DNA from 2 places in the Cytobacillus sp. FSL M8-0252 genome. Region 1 is predicted to be linked to the other one. Evidence: predicted binding sites of a transcription regulator. Region 1 holds the regulator's gene; the other holds the start of a gene.
The links. The regulator Rex, encoded in region 1, represses fermentation and respiration genes when NADH is low (regulators of the CRP and FNR family bind a similar motif). The targets are predictions, from matches to a motif close to TTGTGAAATATTTCACAA.
Positions count from the first base shown of each region.

Region 2: MKX83_RS14890 (formate/nitrite transporter family protein) is a predicted target of Rex. The motif match lies at 2,733-2,750, and genes of this name have one in related genera.

Region 1 covers NZ_JBBOWZ010000001.1:536,997-544,441, reverse strand. Annotated here, with positions in the region: gene MKX83_RS02890 (Abi family protein) at 1-170, opposite strand, end outside; gene groL (chaperonin GroEL) at 382-2,010, opposite strand; gene groES (co-chaperone GroES) at 2,071-2,355, opposite strand; gene MKX83_RS02875 (CPBP family intramembrane glutamic endopeptidase) at 2,623-3,351, shown strand; gene MKX83_RS02870 (DUF4305 domain-containing protein) at 3,358-3,561, shown strand; gene MKX83_RS02865 (redox-sensing transcriptional repressor Rex) at 3,591-4,229, opposite strand; gene moaC (cyclic pyranopterin monophosphate synthase MoaC) at 4,253-4,735, opposite strand; gene MKX83_RS02855 (ABC-F family ATP-binding cassette domain-containing protein) at 4,879-6,804, shown strand; gene tsaD (tRNA (adenosine(37)-N6)-threonylcarbamoyltransferase complex transferase subunit TsaD) at 7,089-7,445, opposite strand, start outside.
Region 2 covers NZ_JBBOWZ010000001.1:2,963,112-2,970,556, forward strand. Annotated here, with positions in the region: gene MKX83_RS14880 (isoprenylcysteine carboxyl methyltransferase family protein) at 1-384, opposite strand, end outside; gene MKX83_RS14885 (type III polyketide synthase) at 390-1,475, opposite strand; gene MKX83_RS14890 (formate/nitrite transporter family protein) at 1,883-2,683, opposite strand; gene fdhD (formate dehydrogenase accessory sulfurtransferase FdhD) at 2,937-3,728, opposite strand; gene MKX83_RS14900 (DUF2294 domain-containing protein) at 3,743-4,093, opposite strand; gene fdhF (formate dehydrogenase subunit alpha) at 4,540-7,445, shown strand, end outside.

The sequences.
Region 1 (7,445 bases):
TTATTTTTTTCAAAATTTTTTCTGTATGCAGTGATTTTATAAAAATAATTGGAGGTTTGCAGTATTTTTTTAGCATTCTCCTTAGAAATCAAATCAAACTTCACATTTTTTCCGTCCAAATGTTCAATCATTTCATTAAAATTTAATTTCCTCTTTAGAGACGTGTTCATTGGTTTCCCATTATTCCCCCTTCTACAGCACCATTACTATTTTATCACAGTTTGTTTTATTCAAAAATGTAAAAAAAGGCTTCCACTAAGTTTATTAACTTAATGAAAGACCTCTCTAAAATCCCACTAATTAATATCGGTGGTTTTATCGGTGGTCTGATATAATTATCTAAGCTAAAAACCTTAATATATAAAGGTTTTATAGATCAAATTACATCATGCCGCCCATTCCACCCATACCGCCCATATCAGGCATTGCAGGTGCGTTTTCTTCTGGTTTGTCAGCTACGACTGCTTCTGTTGTTAGGAACATGGCAGCAACTGAACCAGCGTTTTGTAGAGCTGAACGTGTTACTTTGGCAGGGTCAACGATACCAGCGTCGATCATGTTTACCCATTCGCCTGTTGCAGCGTTGAAGCCAGTGCCTACTTCTTCGCGTTTTAGGCGATCTACGATGATAGATCCTTCTAAACCTGCGTTGTGAGCGATTGTGCGTACTGGCTCTTCCATTGCACGTAGAACGATGTTGATACCTGTTTGAACATCGCCTTCTTCTTCTAATGCAGCAACTTTGTTGTATACGTTAAGAAGGGCAACACCACCACCAGATACCATACCTTCTTCTACAGCTGCGCGTGTAGAGTTTAGGGCATCTTCAATGCGTAGTTTACGTTCTTTAAGTTCTGTTTCTGTAGCCGCTCCAACTTTTACGACTGCTACGCCACCAGCTAGTTTAGCAAGGCGTTCTTGTAATTTTTCACGGTCGAATTCAGAAGTTGTTTCGTCCATTTGTTTACGGATTTGGTTTACGCGGCCTGCGATTTGGTCGCTTGCACCAGCACCTTCAACGATTGTTGTGTTTTCTTTTGTTACAACGACTTTAGAAGCGCGTCCTAGAGAGTCGATTGTAGCAGATTTAAGGTCACGACCTAGCTCTTCAGTGATTACTTCACCGCCAGTTAGGATAGCGATATCTTCAAGCATTGCTTTACGACGGTCACCGAATCCAGGCGCTTTAACAGCTACTGCATTGAATGTTCCACGTAATTTGTTCACTACTAATGTAGATAATGCTTCGCCTTCTACATCTTCAGCGATAAGAAGTAATGGTTTACCTTGTTGTACTACTTGCTCAAGTACTGGTAATACTTCTTGAATGCTTGCGATTTTTTTGTCAGTGATTAAGATGTAAGGATCATCTAATACTGCTTCCATTTTATCTGTATCTGTTACCATGTAAGCTGAGCTGTATCCACGGTCGAATTGCATACCTTCAACGATATCCATTTCTGTTGTGAATCCTTTAGATTCTTCGATTGTAATAACACCGTCGTTACCTACACGCTCCATAGCTTCAGCGATTAATTGTCCAACTTCTTCGTCAGCAGCAGAGATGGATGCTACTTGCGCAATAGACTCTTTGCCTTCGATTGGTTTAGAGATCGCTTGTAGCTCTTCAACTGCTGTAGCAACCGCTTTTTCGATCCCTTTACGGATACCCATTGGGTTTGCACCAGCTGTTACGTTTTTCAAACCTTCGCGGATCATTGCTTGCGCTAGAACCGTTGCAGTTGTTGTACCGTCACCAGCTACGTCGTTTGTTTTACTTGCTACTTCAGCAACTAGTTTCGCACCCATGTTTTCAAATGCATCTTCTAGTTCGATTTCTTTAGCAATTGTTACACCATCATTTGTAATTAATGGAGAACCGAATTTCTTCTCAAGAACCACGTTACGTCCTTTAGGTCCAAGAGTTACTTTTACTGCATCTGCAAGTGTATCCACACCACGAAGCATCGCGCGGCGAGCGTCTTCACTAAATTTAATATCTTTAGCCATTATTAAGTACCTCCTCTAATAGTTAAAAATCTTTATAATAAGTATATAGCTGTTTTTTTATTAACCGATCACAGCAAGAATGTCATTTTCACGTAAAATTAAGTATTCTGTACCTTCGTATTTCACTTCTGTTCCTGCATATTTTGAGAAGATAATAAGGTCGCCTTCTGCAACTTCTAATGCTACACGTTCACCATTTTCTAGTACACGTCCAGTACCAACTGCTACGACTTTACCTTCTTGAGGCTTTTCTTTCGCGCTATCTGGTAGTACGATACCGCTTGCAGTTTTTTCTTCCGTTTCAACAAGCTCGATAATAATTCGATCACCTAGTGGCTTCAACAAGTGAAACAACCTCCTCAATTCATTCAAAAATTATTTTATTAGCACTCGTTAGTCTTGAGTGCTAACACAATTATTATATTAATCAAAACTACTCTTTTTTGCAAGTAAGAACCTTGCAATTTTGCAAAAAAAAAATGCGAACCTCTCCATTCTATACAACTTCTATTTGTTTTATGCACTTCATAAGGATGTACTATTTGAAACTAATAGTGTTTAACAGGTAAAATAAATATTAGTGTAACTTCTTTATGAATAGGAGACTAGCCATTGAAAAAAGAGTATTGGTTTATCATTATGATTTATATAGCCATGCAATTATCAGCCATCGTTGGCGTTCCTGCCATTCTTTTTCTAGGTAATATGTTAGGATACAGCTTTGATGAGGTTGCAAAAATTGCACCGCCACTCTGGATTGTCATTAGTTTTACAATTACCCTTCTCTTAACTTTGTGGTTTTTACGGAAAGAAAGCAAAGAGATGCCAATGAGGAATCAAGCACCATTATCTACTTCTATCGGGTGGGCGATTGCAGGTATTCCGCTAGCATTTATTGCTCAAACCGTTGCAGCGAATATTGAATCAATGCTCGGCATTGAGATGGGGTCAGACAATACACAGCAAATTATGTCTTTAATTGAAACGTCTGCTATTGTGATTCTCGTCGTTTCTATTATTGGTCCGATATTAGAAGAGATCATTTTCAGGAAAATCATTTTTGGTTCCTTGCATAAACGATTGAACTTCTTTTTATCAGCACTAATTAGTTCATTAATTTTCTCTCTCGCGCATGGGGAAATTGAGCACTTACTTCTTTATGCAGCGATGGGCTTTACGTTCGCGTTTTTATATGTAAAAACCAATCGTATTCTCGTACCGATCATTGCTCATGTAGCAATGAATACCTTTGTCGTTGTGATTCAATTGAATATGGATAAGCTAGAAAAATATATGACAGAATTAGAAACGGTACAAATGATTTTTAGCAGATTAGGATGATGTTAGATGAGAACACCTTTGTTCACAGGGATTATCTCCCTTCTTTTTGGATTTGTATTTATTTATTTTGCAATTATTAACCTTCAAAACGGTGGAGGTTGGGGATTTTTAACGATCTTCATTTTGATTTTTGCCACTTTTGATATTGGTGGCGGGATTAAATTAATCGCTATGCATTATCGTATGAAAAAGAAAGAGGATAAAAAATAGAGCTGACTCCATGCGGGTCAGCTCCTTTTTTATGATGGATAGTGTTTTAAGAAGTATACTAATGATTGCAATTCGACCGCCAAATCAATATGATGGATGCGAATATGGGAAGGAACCGTTAACCGCGCTGGCGTAAAGTTCAAGATTCCCTTTACATGACTTTTAACGATTCGATCCGTAATTGGTTGTGCCGCATGAGACGGTACAGTCAAAATGACAACTTGAATATGGTGCTCATCAATCAACTTTTCTAGGTCATCTAAATGACGGACAGGTACCTCTCCTACAGACGTGCCAACCCTACTTTCTGAAACATCAAATGCCACTTCAATCTTTGTATTATTATTTTTTAAAAAATTATAATTTAAAAACGCTGTACCTAGATTCCCTACACCAATTAACGCTACCTTTGTCACTTCATCTTGATCGAGTGTCTTACGGAAAAATCCTAATAAGTAATTTACGTTATATCCGTAACCTTTTTTCCCTAAAGCACCGAAATAGGAGAAATCTCGTCGAATTGTTGCAGAATCTACTTTCACCGCTTCACTTAATTCTGCTGAAGAAACTCGCTGCTTTCCTGATGCGTGTAAATTTTTCAAAAAACGATAATACAAAGGCAATCGCTTAGCCGTTGCTTGAGGGATTTTCGTTGATTCATTGGACATAGGCTCCACTCCATTCCATTTACTTAAGCCCTTCTAAAATCACCGTTTTTACCACCGGTTTTCTCTACTAAATATGTTGGTCCTATTACCATGCCTTTATCTACTGCTTTGCACATATCATATACCGTTAAAGCGGTAGCTGTAGCAGCTGTCAACGCTTCCATTTCTACTCCGGTATGCCCATTTGTTTTCACTGTACAATCAATATGTAATACATACTGATCCTCTACCTCTTCCCAATTGAAAGATATATCAATTCCGGTTAAGGCGAGTGGATGACACATCGGGATGATATCAGATGTCTTTTTCGCAGCCATAATACCTGCCACTTGAGCAACAGCCAGCACATCTCCCTTTTTCATCGTGCCATCAGTAATCTTCTGATAGATTTCTTGATTTAGCTCAATACTACTATGAGCAATTGCTGTACGGGCAGTTTGTGGTTTTTCACTCACATCCACCATCTTCGCTCTGCCTTCTTCATTAAAATGTGTAAATTCAGCCATTCATAACACCTCACATGAAAATGATACACTATTTTGATTCATCTGTGTAATGTAGTTTTTTATATATTCTATCCAAATAGTGACTTTATTGCCGAACCTCACCTGATTAAGGTACACTATCACTATAACAGAGGTGAAATATAATGATATTATTACAGGTTAATCAGCTTTCGAAAAGTTTTGTGGCTGATCCTATATTAATGAATATAAAGCTTGAAGTACAAACGAGAGACCGCATTGCATTAGTTGGACGTAATGGTGCGGGAAAATCAACTCTTTTAAAAATTATTGCTGGACATATGTCCTATGATTCCGGTGAAATTATTCAATCGAAAGAAACCAAAATCGGTTATCTTGCACAAAATACAGGACTAGAATCTGAACTATCTATTTGGGACGAAATGCTTACCGTGTTTGATTATTTGCGCAAACAAGAGAAGGAACTGCGCTTACTAGAAACACAGATGGGCGATGCAACACTCATCGAAAACAGTGAAGCTTACGATAAAATTTTAAAAACCTATGATCAAATGCAAGTCAACTTTAAAGAACAAGGTGGCTATCAATACGAGGCAGACATTCGTTCTGTACTACATGGCCTTAATTTTCAATCGTTTAGCTATGATACAAAAATTTCTGCATTAAGCGGGGGGCAAAGGACGCGACTTGCACTTGCGAAATTATTGTTAACCAAACCTGATTTACTGATTTTAGATGAGCCGACCAACCATTTAGATATTGAAACATTGTCATGGCTAGAGCAGTATCTTAGTGGTTATGATGGTGCTATTTTAATTGTCTCACATGACCGCTATTTCTTAGATAAAGTCGTCAACCAGGTATATGAACTATCACGTAACCATATTAAAAAATACGTTGGTAACTACAGCAAATATCTTGACCAAAAAGCAGCGAATTATGAACGTGACTTGAAAATGTATGAAAAACAACAAGAAGAAATTGCGAAACTAGAAGACTTTGTTCAACGCAACCTTGCCCGTGCTTCGACAACAAAGCGTGCACAAAGCCGGCGCAAGCAGCTTGAGAAGATGGAGCGAATGGATCGTCCCCAAGGGGATGAGAAATCAGCGACATTCGGCTTTCAAATTGATCGTCAATCAGGCAATGATGTGCTAACCGCTGACTCTTTAGCAATTGGCTATCAAGAAGAAAAGATCAGTGATCACATTTCATTTCGCATGTCTCGAGGCGATTCCATTGCTTTAGTAGGTCCCAATGGTATAGGAAAGTCGACTTTATTGAAGACCCTTGTAGACAAGCTACCTGCTTTAGGTGGCACGTTTCAATATGGCTCAAATATCCGCATTGGCTATTACGACCAACAGCAAGCTGATTTGAGTTCAAATAAAACCGTATTAAACGAGCTCTGGGATGATTACCCCCTCATGCCTGAAAAAGATGTCCGTACCGTGTTAGGTAACTTCCTCTTCTCTGGAGATGATGTCCTGAAAATTGTCTCTACATTGAGTGGTGGAGAAAAAGCACGATTAGCACTAGCTAAGTTGATGTTGCAAAGAGCAAATGTCCTCATACTAGATGAGCCGACCAACCATTTAGACCTTGATAGTAAAGAAATTCTTGAAAATGCACTAATTGAGTTTCCAGGTACGCTCCTCTTTGTCTCTCATGACCGCTATTTTATTAATAGGATCGCAACAAAGGTGATTGAGTTATCAACAAGTGGAGCAACGGAATTTTTAGGGGATTATGATTACTATGTGGATAAAAAAGCGGAAATTGAAGAAATAGAGCTTTTTGAATCAGCAGACCTGCCACAAGAAAGTATCACTAAACCAGAAAAGCAAAGTTATCAACAAGATAAAGAAGCGAAGAAACTAGAAAGACAACGAAAAAGAAGGCTGACAGAAATTGAACAGTTAATCGAAGAGTTAGAAGCGCAAATTGAAACTTACGATGAACAACTCTGTGACCCTGAAATCTTCCAGGACCACGAGAAAGTCCTCGAGATTACAACTAAAAATGAGGCTATAAAAGCACAACTCGAGCAGTTACTTGAAGAATGGAGCGAATTGGGAGATTTAATGTAATTAAACGTAGCTGGGGATAATTTAATTATCCCCAGCTTTTCTTTCTACAAGTAAATTGTCCACATTTTTATTCACAGCACAAACGGATTAACAATAGGTGAAACAACACTTTTCCACATTATCCACAATTTTTATGATACTTATCAACAAAAACTCTGAAAATTTTAATATTATCCACAATATGATATGCCACCAAGACTATACTTGATATTGTGAATAACTTTCTGTCATCACTAAAATAAAAGACTAGTGAATAGATGATCATGATTCACTAGTCTTCATTATTATTGTTGAAACTGTATATCTAACCCCGGGTTTGCATTCATACTCATATCTGAGAACATCCCTTTTTCGAACATAATTGCCCCCACTGCAGCAATCATCGCTGCATTATCTGTGCATAAATGTAATGGTGGAATGACTAAGTCTATCTCTTCCTTATTCTTAAAGGTCTCTGTTAATGCTTCACGAAGTCCTTTATTTGCTGCAACGCCACCTGCTAATAGTAATTGTTTCACATCATATGCCTCTACTGCTTTTAAGGTCTTGGTCACTAATACCTCAATGACGCTTTCTTGAAAGCTCGCTGCTAAATCCTCTGGTAAGATGGTCTCTCCACGTTGTTCAGCATTATGCACTGT
Region 2 (7,445 bases), 2.4 Mb from region 1:
AAGAAACTCCATTGCAACGACTGTATAGTTTGGGTGCTTTAGCCAACGGTATGGTCCTTTAGTTACCACTTTTGCTTTGGGTAAAACAATAATCTTTGTATTCCAGAACCTCCCTAAGGAAGATAACGCCCATATTCTTATCACTTGTGTGAGTATAAATAACGGCAGTAAATAATACCAATAAGGAGATAATCCTTTACCGAACACAATTACCTCAACTGTTAAAACAATAAAAAACAAACTATGTACCATAACGATTAGTGGATAATGACTTTGACCAAATTCAATGCCACCTCTTTTTTTCATCCAATCCTCATTGAATCTTGCGACGATTAACTCGATACACCGTTGAGAAATAACAAATAGAAGAAAATAAAAAAACATTTAATTCACCTCCATTTTAATAAAAGTAATTCCGAGCTAAAACCCGGCCCTAAGGCAGTTGCCAAACCTATATCATCCTTTTTTCCAAGGAGAAAAAACCTTCGCAAAACATATAATATTGTGCTTGATGACATATTGCCGAACTCCCTTAGAACGTCAAGTGAAGTGGCGGTCATCTCAGCAGGAATTTGTAAAGACGCTTGATAAGCATCAATCACTTTTTTTCCACCTGGATGAGCAATAAAATGTTGCAAATCGGTTATTTGTAATGAGAATTGATTTAAGAATGTCTGTACATTTGGCTTCAGCCAGCCTTCAATAATTGTGGGAATATCTCTTGAGAATATGACATATAAACCATCATCCTTTACGTCCCAACCCATTACATCAAGCGAATCCTTTTTTGTCGTTGATTGTGTCCCGTATATATGGGGGATGGCAGGCAATTTCTGATATTTTTGATAACCACTTTCATCACCAGCGATTAATGCACAGGCAACACCATCAGCAAATAAAGAAGTACCAACAAGATTACTCTTAGAGCGATCATTTCTTTGAAAAGTTAAACTGCATAATTCAATTGTTAATACTAAAACCTTTGCTTTTGGATAAGCTAAGCAATATTCATAAGCCCTTGATAAACCCGATGCACCACCTGCACAGCCTAAGCCCCATATTGGGATCCTTTTTGTTTGCTCAGAAAAGGGTAATAGATTCATTATTCTTGCCTCAAGCGATGGTGTAGCTAAACCTGAGCTAGTAATCGTAAAAATCGCATCTATCTCTTGATACTTAATAGGTTGATTTAGAAACTCCCTCGTTGTTAAACACTTTTCAATCGCCTCACACCCAAGTTTTACTCCCGTTTCAATGAAGGCATCATTTTTATCAGCAAAGCTATGGTCCTCTTTAAACCAATCTAGTTCTTTGGCAAAATGACGTTTTTCAATTTGTCCGTTTTGAAATACTTTTAATAAACGATCGATATCTTTGAAAGATTGCCCAAATAAGTGGCGTGCAAATGCTACCACTTCATTTTGAGTAATTTCATTTGATGGGGGTACTTCTGAGATAGATAAAATAGCTGGCATAAGGAACTCCCTTTCTGTCTATGTACGGGTATTTTTTCCTTAATAAGGATATTTATGCATTGATGGTTTTTAATCTTTCTCGTTCATTTTTTGCATAAAAAAAAGCCGAATGAGTTATCTCATTCGGCTCAGAAAGATGTGTTTTGAAGGAGTTGCTGTGCCCTTTTATCATATCTTAAAGTGGCTCTCTTGGCATTACGCAAACTTTACCAATTATAATTGCTTATTTATTGCCTTGCTTATGCACATCAATGATAATCGTTTTATCAATGATTTGACCACAGACACGACAAACTCCTTGTTCTTTATATAGCGTTTTACAATAATCACAATAATATTGCTGCATTTGCTCACATCCAATATCTCTAATAGATTATTTTATGTAAGCTATGATGAATGTGCTTCTATTATGAAGCTTTTTTCAACTGAGATTTTGTTTCATTTTTTGGTTTATAAGAGACAAAGTAAGCTAGGCCAACAAACACAGCCCCTCCAACTACATTACCTAAAAAGGCAGGTATTATATTGCCAATGAAATCTACCCAAGTAAACGAACCTGCAAAAATCGCAGCTGGAATAACGAACATGTTGGCAACAACGTGCTGGAATCCAATCGCAACAAATGCCATCACCGGGAACCAAATAGCCAAAATTTTACCTGCAAAATCATGAGCACCATAAGCTAACCAAACAGCTAGGCATACGAGCCAGTTACAACCAATCGCTGAAACAAATGTTTGTAAGAATGTATCATCAATTTTTGCACCAGCAATCGCTACTGTTTTATCAAGGTATGGACCTGTCTCTGTTAATCCAACGACATGTCCAAAGAAATAAGCAACAAACAGTGCCCCTACAAAATTGGATAATAACACCCAAAACCAATTATTCAATAATTGCCCAAGACTAATTCTCTTTGAGAACAAAGCACTCGCAACTGACATCATGTTACCTGTAATTAATTCAGCCCCAGCCAATACTACTAATACAAGGCCTAAAGGGAAAACTGCTGCACCTAAAAACGATCCGAAACTTCCCCACTCTGCCGGTAAATTCCCAATAACACGAATGTCTAATAAAAATCCTAGTGCAATAAATGCCCCACCTAAAAAGCCTAAAACCAACAGCGACAAAAGTGGTATTTTCGTTTTTGCAACACCTGTTGCAATCGTCTGTTCCATAATTTCTTGCGGTTTACTAAATCCCATTCTAACTACCCCCTAAATAAAAAAGGCAGCATTCAGACATCCCTTACTTTTGTAAAGGATTTCAAAGAATGCTGCCTAACCCTTCTGCAATCCCCTACAGAAGTATCAGTCATCATATTTATATTGTTTGTAAAAAGAAATAAAACAGTGCTTGCCTTACTTCCATTTACCCATTGCAAACTATATGCTACCAAAAAACAAAAAATTTTACTAGACTATTTTTTATTTTTTTCGTGTAGCGAAGTATTTCTTTTTATAATAGGATTCGTTCAGGATAAGTATATATATTCATGTTGCCATTACGAATAAATCCAACAGTCGTAATTCCTAATTCCTCTGCTGAGCGCAAAGCAAACTCTGTTGGTGCAGATTTTGAGAGAATCATTTCACAACCAATTTTTGCTACCTTTAAAAGTATTTCTGAGGAGATTCTTCCTGTGAAAACAATAATCTTCCCTTTCATGCTGATGCCCTCTCTTAAACTATAACCATATATCTTATCAAGCGCATTATGCCTACCAATATCCATTCTGCTTAATAATATCCCATTTTTGTCACAAAGCGCAGCGCTATGTACACCACCTGTTTGTTTAAATGTAGTCGCAGACGCTTGTAATTGTTCCATTAACTGATTACATTCATTGACAGTTAATCGAATATTAACATCTTCCATTTTCTTAGCTGTTAATGCATCATTAACAAAAACAAAGCCTTGTCTACTCATACCACAACAAGAAGTAATATATCTTTTATTTTGGAAGTTTTGTATATAAGGATTTGTACGATCTGTTGTAACATGAACGAACCCTTCCTTTTCTTGTACCCATATATCTTTAATATGCTTGTAAGATCTTATGATACCTTCTGATGCAAGATAACCTATCACCATGTCCTCAATATATTCTGGTGTACATACCATTGTGACTAGCTCTTCTCCATTCAGCTTAACCGTTACTGCATATTCGGTAACAATGGTATCTTCCATTTTTTCAACTTTATTTCCAGTCACTCGTATGATTTTACGACTCGTTTCCACTTGCTTCATCTTTTCTCCTCTTTCTATGAATCTATGATATTTTTATCGAATACAAATACAGATATCGCCATATTCTCTTCCACTTTAATATCAGAAAACAAATGTAACAGCGTCGCACCGACCAATTCTTCCATTCCTTCTGGCGTACCTTCTGCATATACATCTTGAATCATTTTTGTTCTTGCTGAATGCACCATTTCTTTGCCATCTTCTGTACGAGAAATAAATTGTTCTGTCGGTGTGAGATTACCGTATAAAGTCGAAACGGCCATATTCTCTACAAACACTGTGTGGATTTTCTCCGGTCCCTTACCAAATAAGTCTTTTCTTAATTTACGAATGATATCATTAAACTCATGCACCATTTTTGACATCTTCTTTACCCCTTTATATAAGATTCTGTCTCAATTGTATAATCATAGTACATGCTTAAAAAAAATGAAAGGGGCTGCAAATAGGAAAAAAATTGCACGATGATTGCTTCACTGTTTCACAATACCAAAATTACCCTATTGGACTGTAATCGTTATAAGATTAAATTCATTATTGTTAAATTTAATTTTTAGCGCTATAATAACTAGTGGAATTGTTGGAGGGGTAATATTTTCATGTTGTCTCTCTATCAATGGTACTTTCTACATACTAAAAATGGTATGGATTGGTATAATAGCAAGCGTTGTTATTTAACTATTCCACCATGGATTATGCTCGCTTTTTGAAAGCGGTATAGTACATGGTGGTTTTTTTATTGGTTTAAGCAGAAACACTCACTTTATTCTCTTTAAACCATTGTTTGATCAAGTGTAAGGGGGAAACAAAATTGACTTCCAATGTAAACATTACAATTAATGGTGTGGATTATGAGGGGCATGAGGGGCAAACCATTCTCCAAATCATTAATCAAAATCAAATTGAACATCCACAGATTTGTTATTTACCAGAGGTTGACCCAATACAAACATGTGACACATGTATTGTAGAAGTAAATGGTCAACTTATGCGCTCATGCTCGACTGTAGCAGAAAGTGGTATGAGTGTTAGCTTAAGCTCCAACCGTGCCAAAGAGGCACAAACAGAAGCAATGGACCGTATTTTAGAAAACCATTTACTGTATTGTACAGTTTGTGATAATAATAACGGCAACTGTAAAGTCCATAATACAGCTGAATTATTAGAGATTGAGCATCAAAAGTATCCTTATACGCCTAAAGAAGATAAATCGGCTGTCGATATGTCGCATCCTTTCTATCGTTATGATCCAAATCAATGTATTGCCTGTGGACAATGTGTTGAGATTTGTCAAAGTCTACAAGTAAATGAAACACTTTCAATTGATTGGGAAAGAGAAAGACCAAGAGTTATTTGGGACCAAGGTGTATCCATTGATGAATCGTCATGTGTTTCATGCGGACAATGTGTAACGGTTTGTCCATGTAATGCCTTAATGGAAAAATCAATGCTCGGTAATGCAGGTTTCATGACAAAGATTGATGATGAGATCATGACACCAATGATTGACCTTGTAAAAGAAGTAGAACCGAACTATGGCACGATTTTTGCTGTATCAGAAGTTGAAGCTGCGATGCGTGAAGAAAGAATCGAAAAAACAAAAACCGTTTGTACTTTCTGTGGTGTAGGTTGTTCGTTTGAAGTATGGACAAAAGACCGTGAAATTTTGAAAGTGCAACCAAGCCACGATGCACCAGTAAATGCAATTTCCACTTGTGTCAAAGGTAAATTCGGTTGGGATTTTGTTAATTCTGAAGAGAGAATTACAAAACCATTGATTAGAAAAGAAGGTCGCTTTGTAGAAGCTAGTTGGAACGAGGCATTAGACCTTGTAGCTAGTAAACTAGGAAGTATTAAAGAAGAATTCGGCAAAGATTCAATTGGCTTTATTTCTTCTTCAAAAATTACAAATGAAGATAGCTATTCATTACAAAAATTAGCTAGACAAGTATTTGAAACGAATAATATCGATAACTGCTCTCGTTATTGCCAATCACCAGCCACTGATGGCTTATTCAGAACTGTAGGTATGGGCGGTGACGCTGGAACCATTAAAGATATTGCTGAAGCAGGTCTTGTCATTATTGTTGGTGCAAACCCAGCAGAGGGTCACCCTGTTCTTGCTACACGTGTAAAAAGAGCCCATAAATACCACGGTCAAAAGTTAATTGTCGCAGACTTGCGTAAAAATGAGATGGCTGAACGTTCTGATATATTTATAAGTCCGAAACAAGGAACAGACCAAGTTTGGTTAATGGCTGTAACCAAATACATGATCGATCAAGGTTGGCATGATGCTGAATTTATTAAGGAAAATGTCAATTACTTCGATGATTTTAATGAAGTTTTAGAGAAATATACGTTAGCATATGCTGAAGAAACGACTGGTTTATCACAATCACAAATCATCGAAATTGCCGAAATGATTCGTGATGCTGACGGTACTTGTGTCCTTTGGGGTATGGGCGTTACGCAAAATACTGGTGGTTCTGATACTTCAGCTGCTATTTCTAACCTGTTATTAGCAACAGGTAACTATCGTCGCCCAGGTGCTGGAGCTTATCCATTGCGTGGACATAACAATGTACAAGGTGCATGTGATATGGGTACCTTACCTACTTGGTTACCAGGCTATCAACATATTACCGATGATATCGCTCGTGCGAAGTTTGAGAAAGCTTACGGAGTTGAAATCTCAGGTACACCAGGTTTAGATAATATTCAAATGTTACAAGCGATTGAAAAAGATGAAATGAAAGCAATGTACCTTGTTGGTGAAGACATGGCACTTGTTGATTCGGACGCGAACCATGTAGATAAAGTACTTTCTAGTCTTGACTTCTTTGTTGTTCAGGATATATTCTTCTCTCGCACAGCTCAATACGCTGACGTTATTTTACCTGCCGCACCATCACTAGAAAAAACAGGTACATTTACAAATACTGAACGTCGTGTACAAAGATTGTACCAAGCGTTACCAACATTAGGAGACTCTAAACCTGACTGGTGGATTATTCAAGAAGTAGCTAATCGCCTAGGGGCAAATTGGACATATACACACCCTAGTGAAATCTTTGCTGAAATGGCGAGTCTTGCACCACTATTCTCTCAAGCAAGCTATGATGTACTAGAAGGTTGGGGTAGCTTCTTATGGGGAAGTCTTGATGGAGCAAGCACACCATTGTTATATGAAGATGGTTTTAACTTCCCAGACAAAAAAGCGCGTTTCGCCTTATCTGATTGGGCAGAACCTGCATATTTCCCTGAAGAATATGACCTCCATATTAATAATGGGCGTATGCTTGAACACTTCCATGAAGGAAATATGACCAATAAGTCAAGAGGCCTGACTGCAAAAGTACCAGATGTATTTGTGGAAGTATCAGAAGAACTAGCACAAGAAAGAAAACTTTCAGATGGCTCGACAGTAAGACTCGTCTCTCCATTTGGTGCAGTTAAATTGAATGTTCTAATTACAGACCGAGTGAAGAAAAACGAACTGTACTTACCAATGAATTCAGTTGATAAGGATTCTGCTATCAATTTCTTAACTGGTCCTTTATATGATAAACGAACGCGTACACCGGCTTATAAACAAACGAAAGTTCGTATGGAAATTTTAAATAACAAAGCCGGCGACAAACCATTACCAAAAACGAACCCGCGTAATAAAAAACGCAATCCACAAAACGGTGTGGAAGTTCAACGTAAATGGAA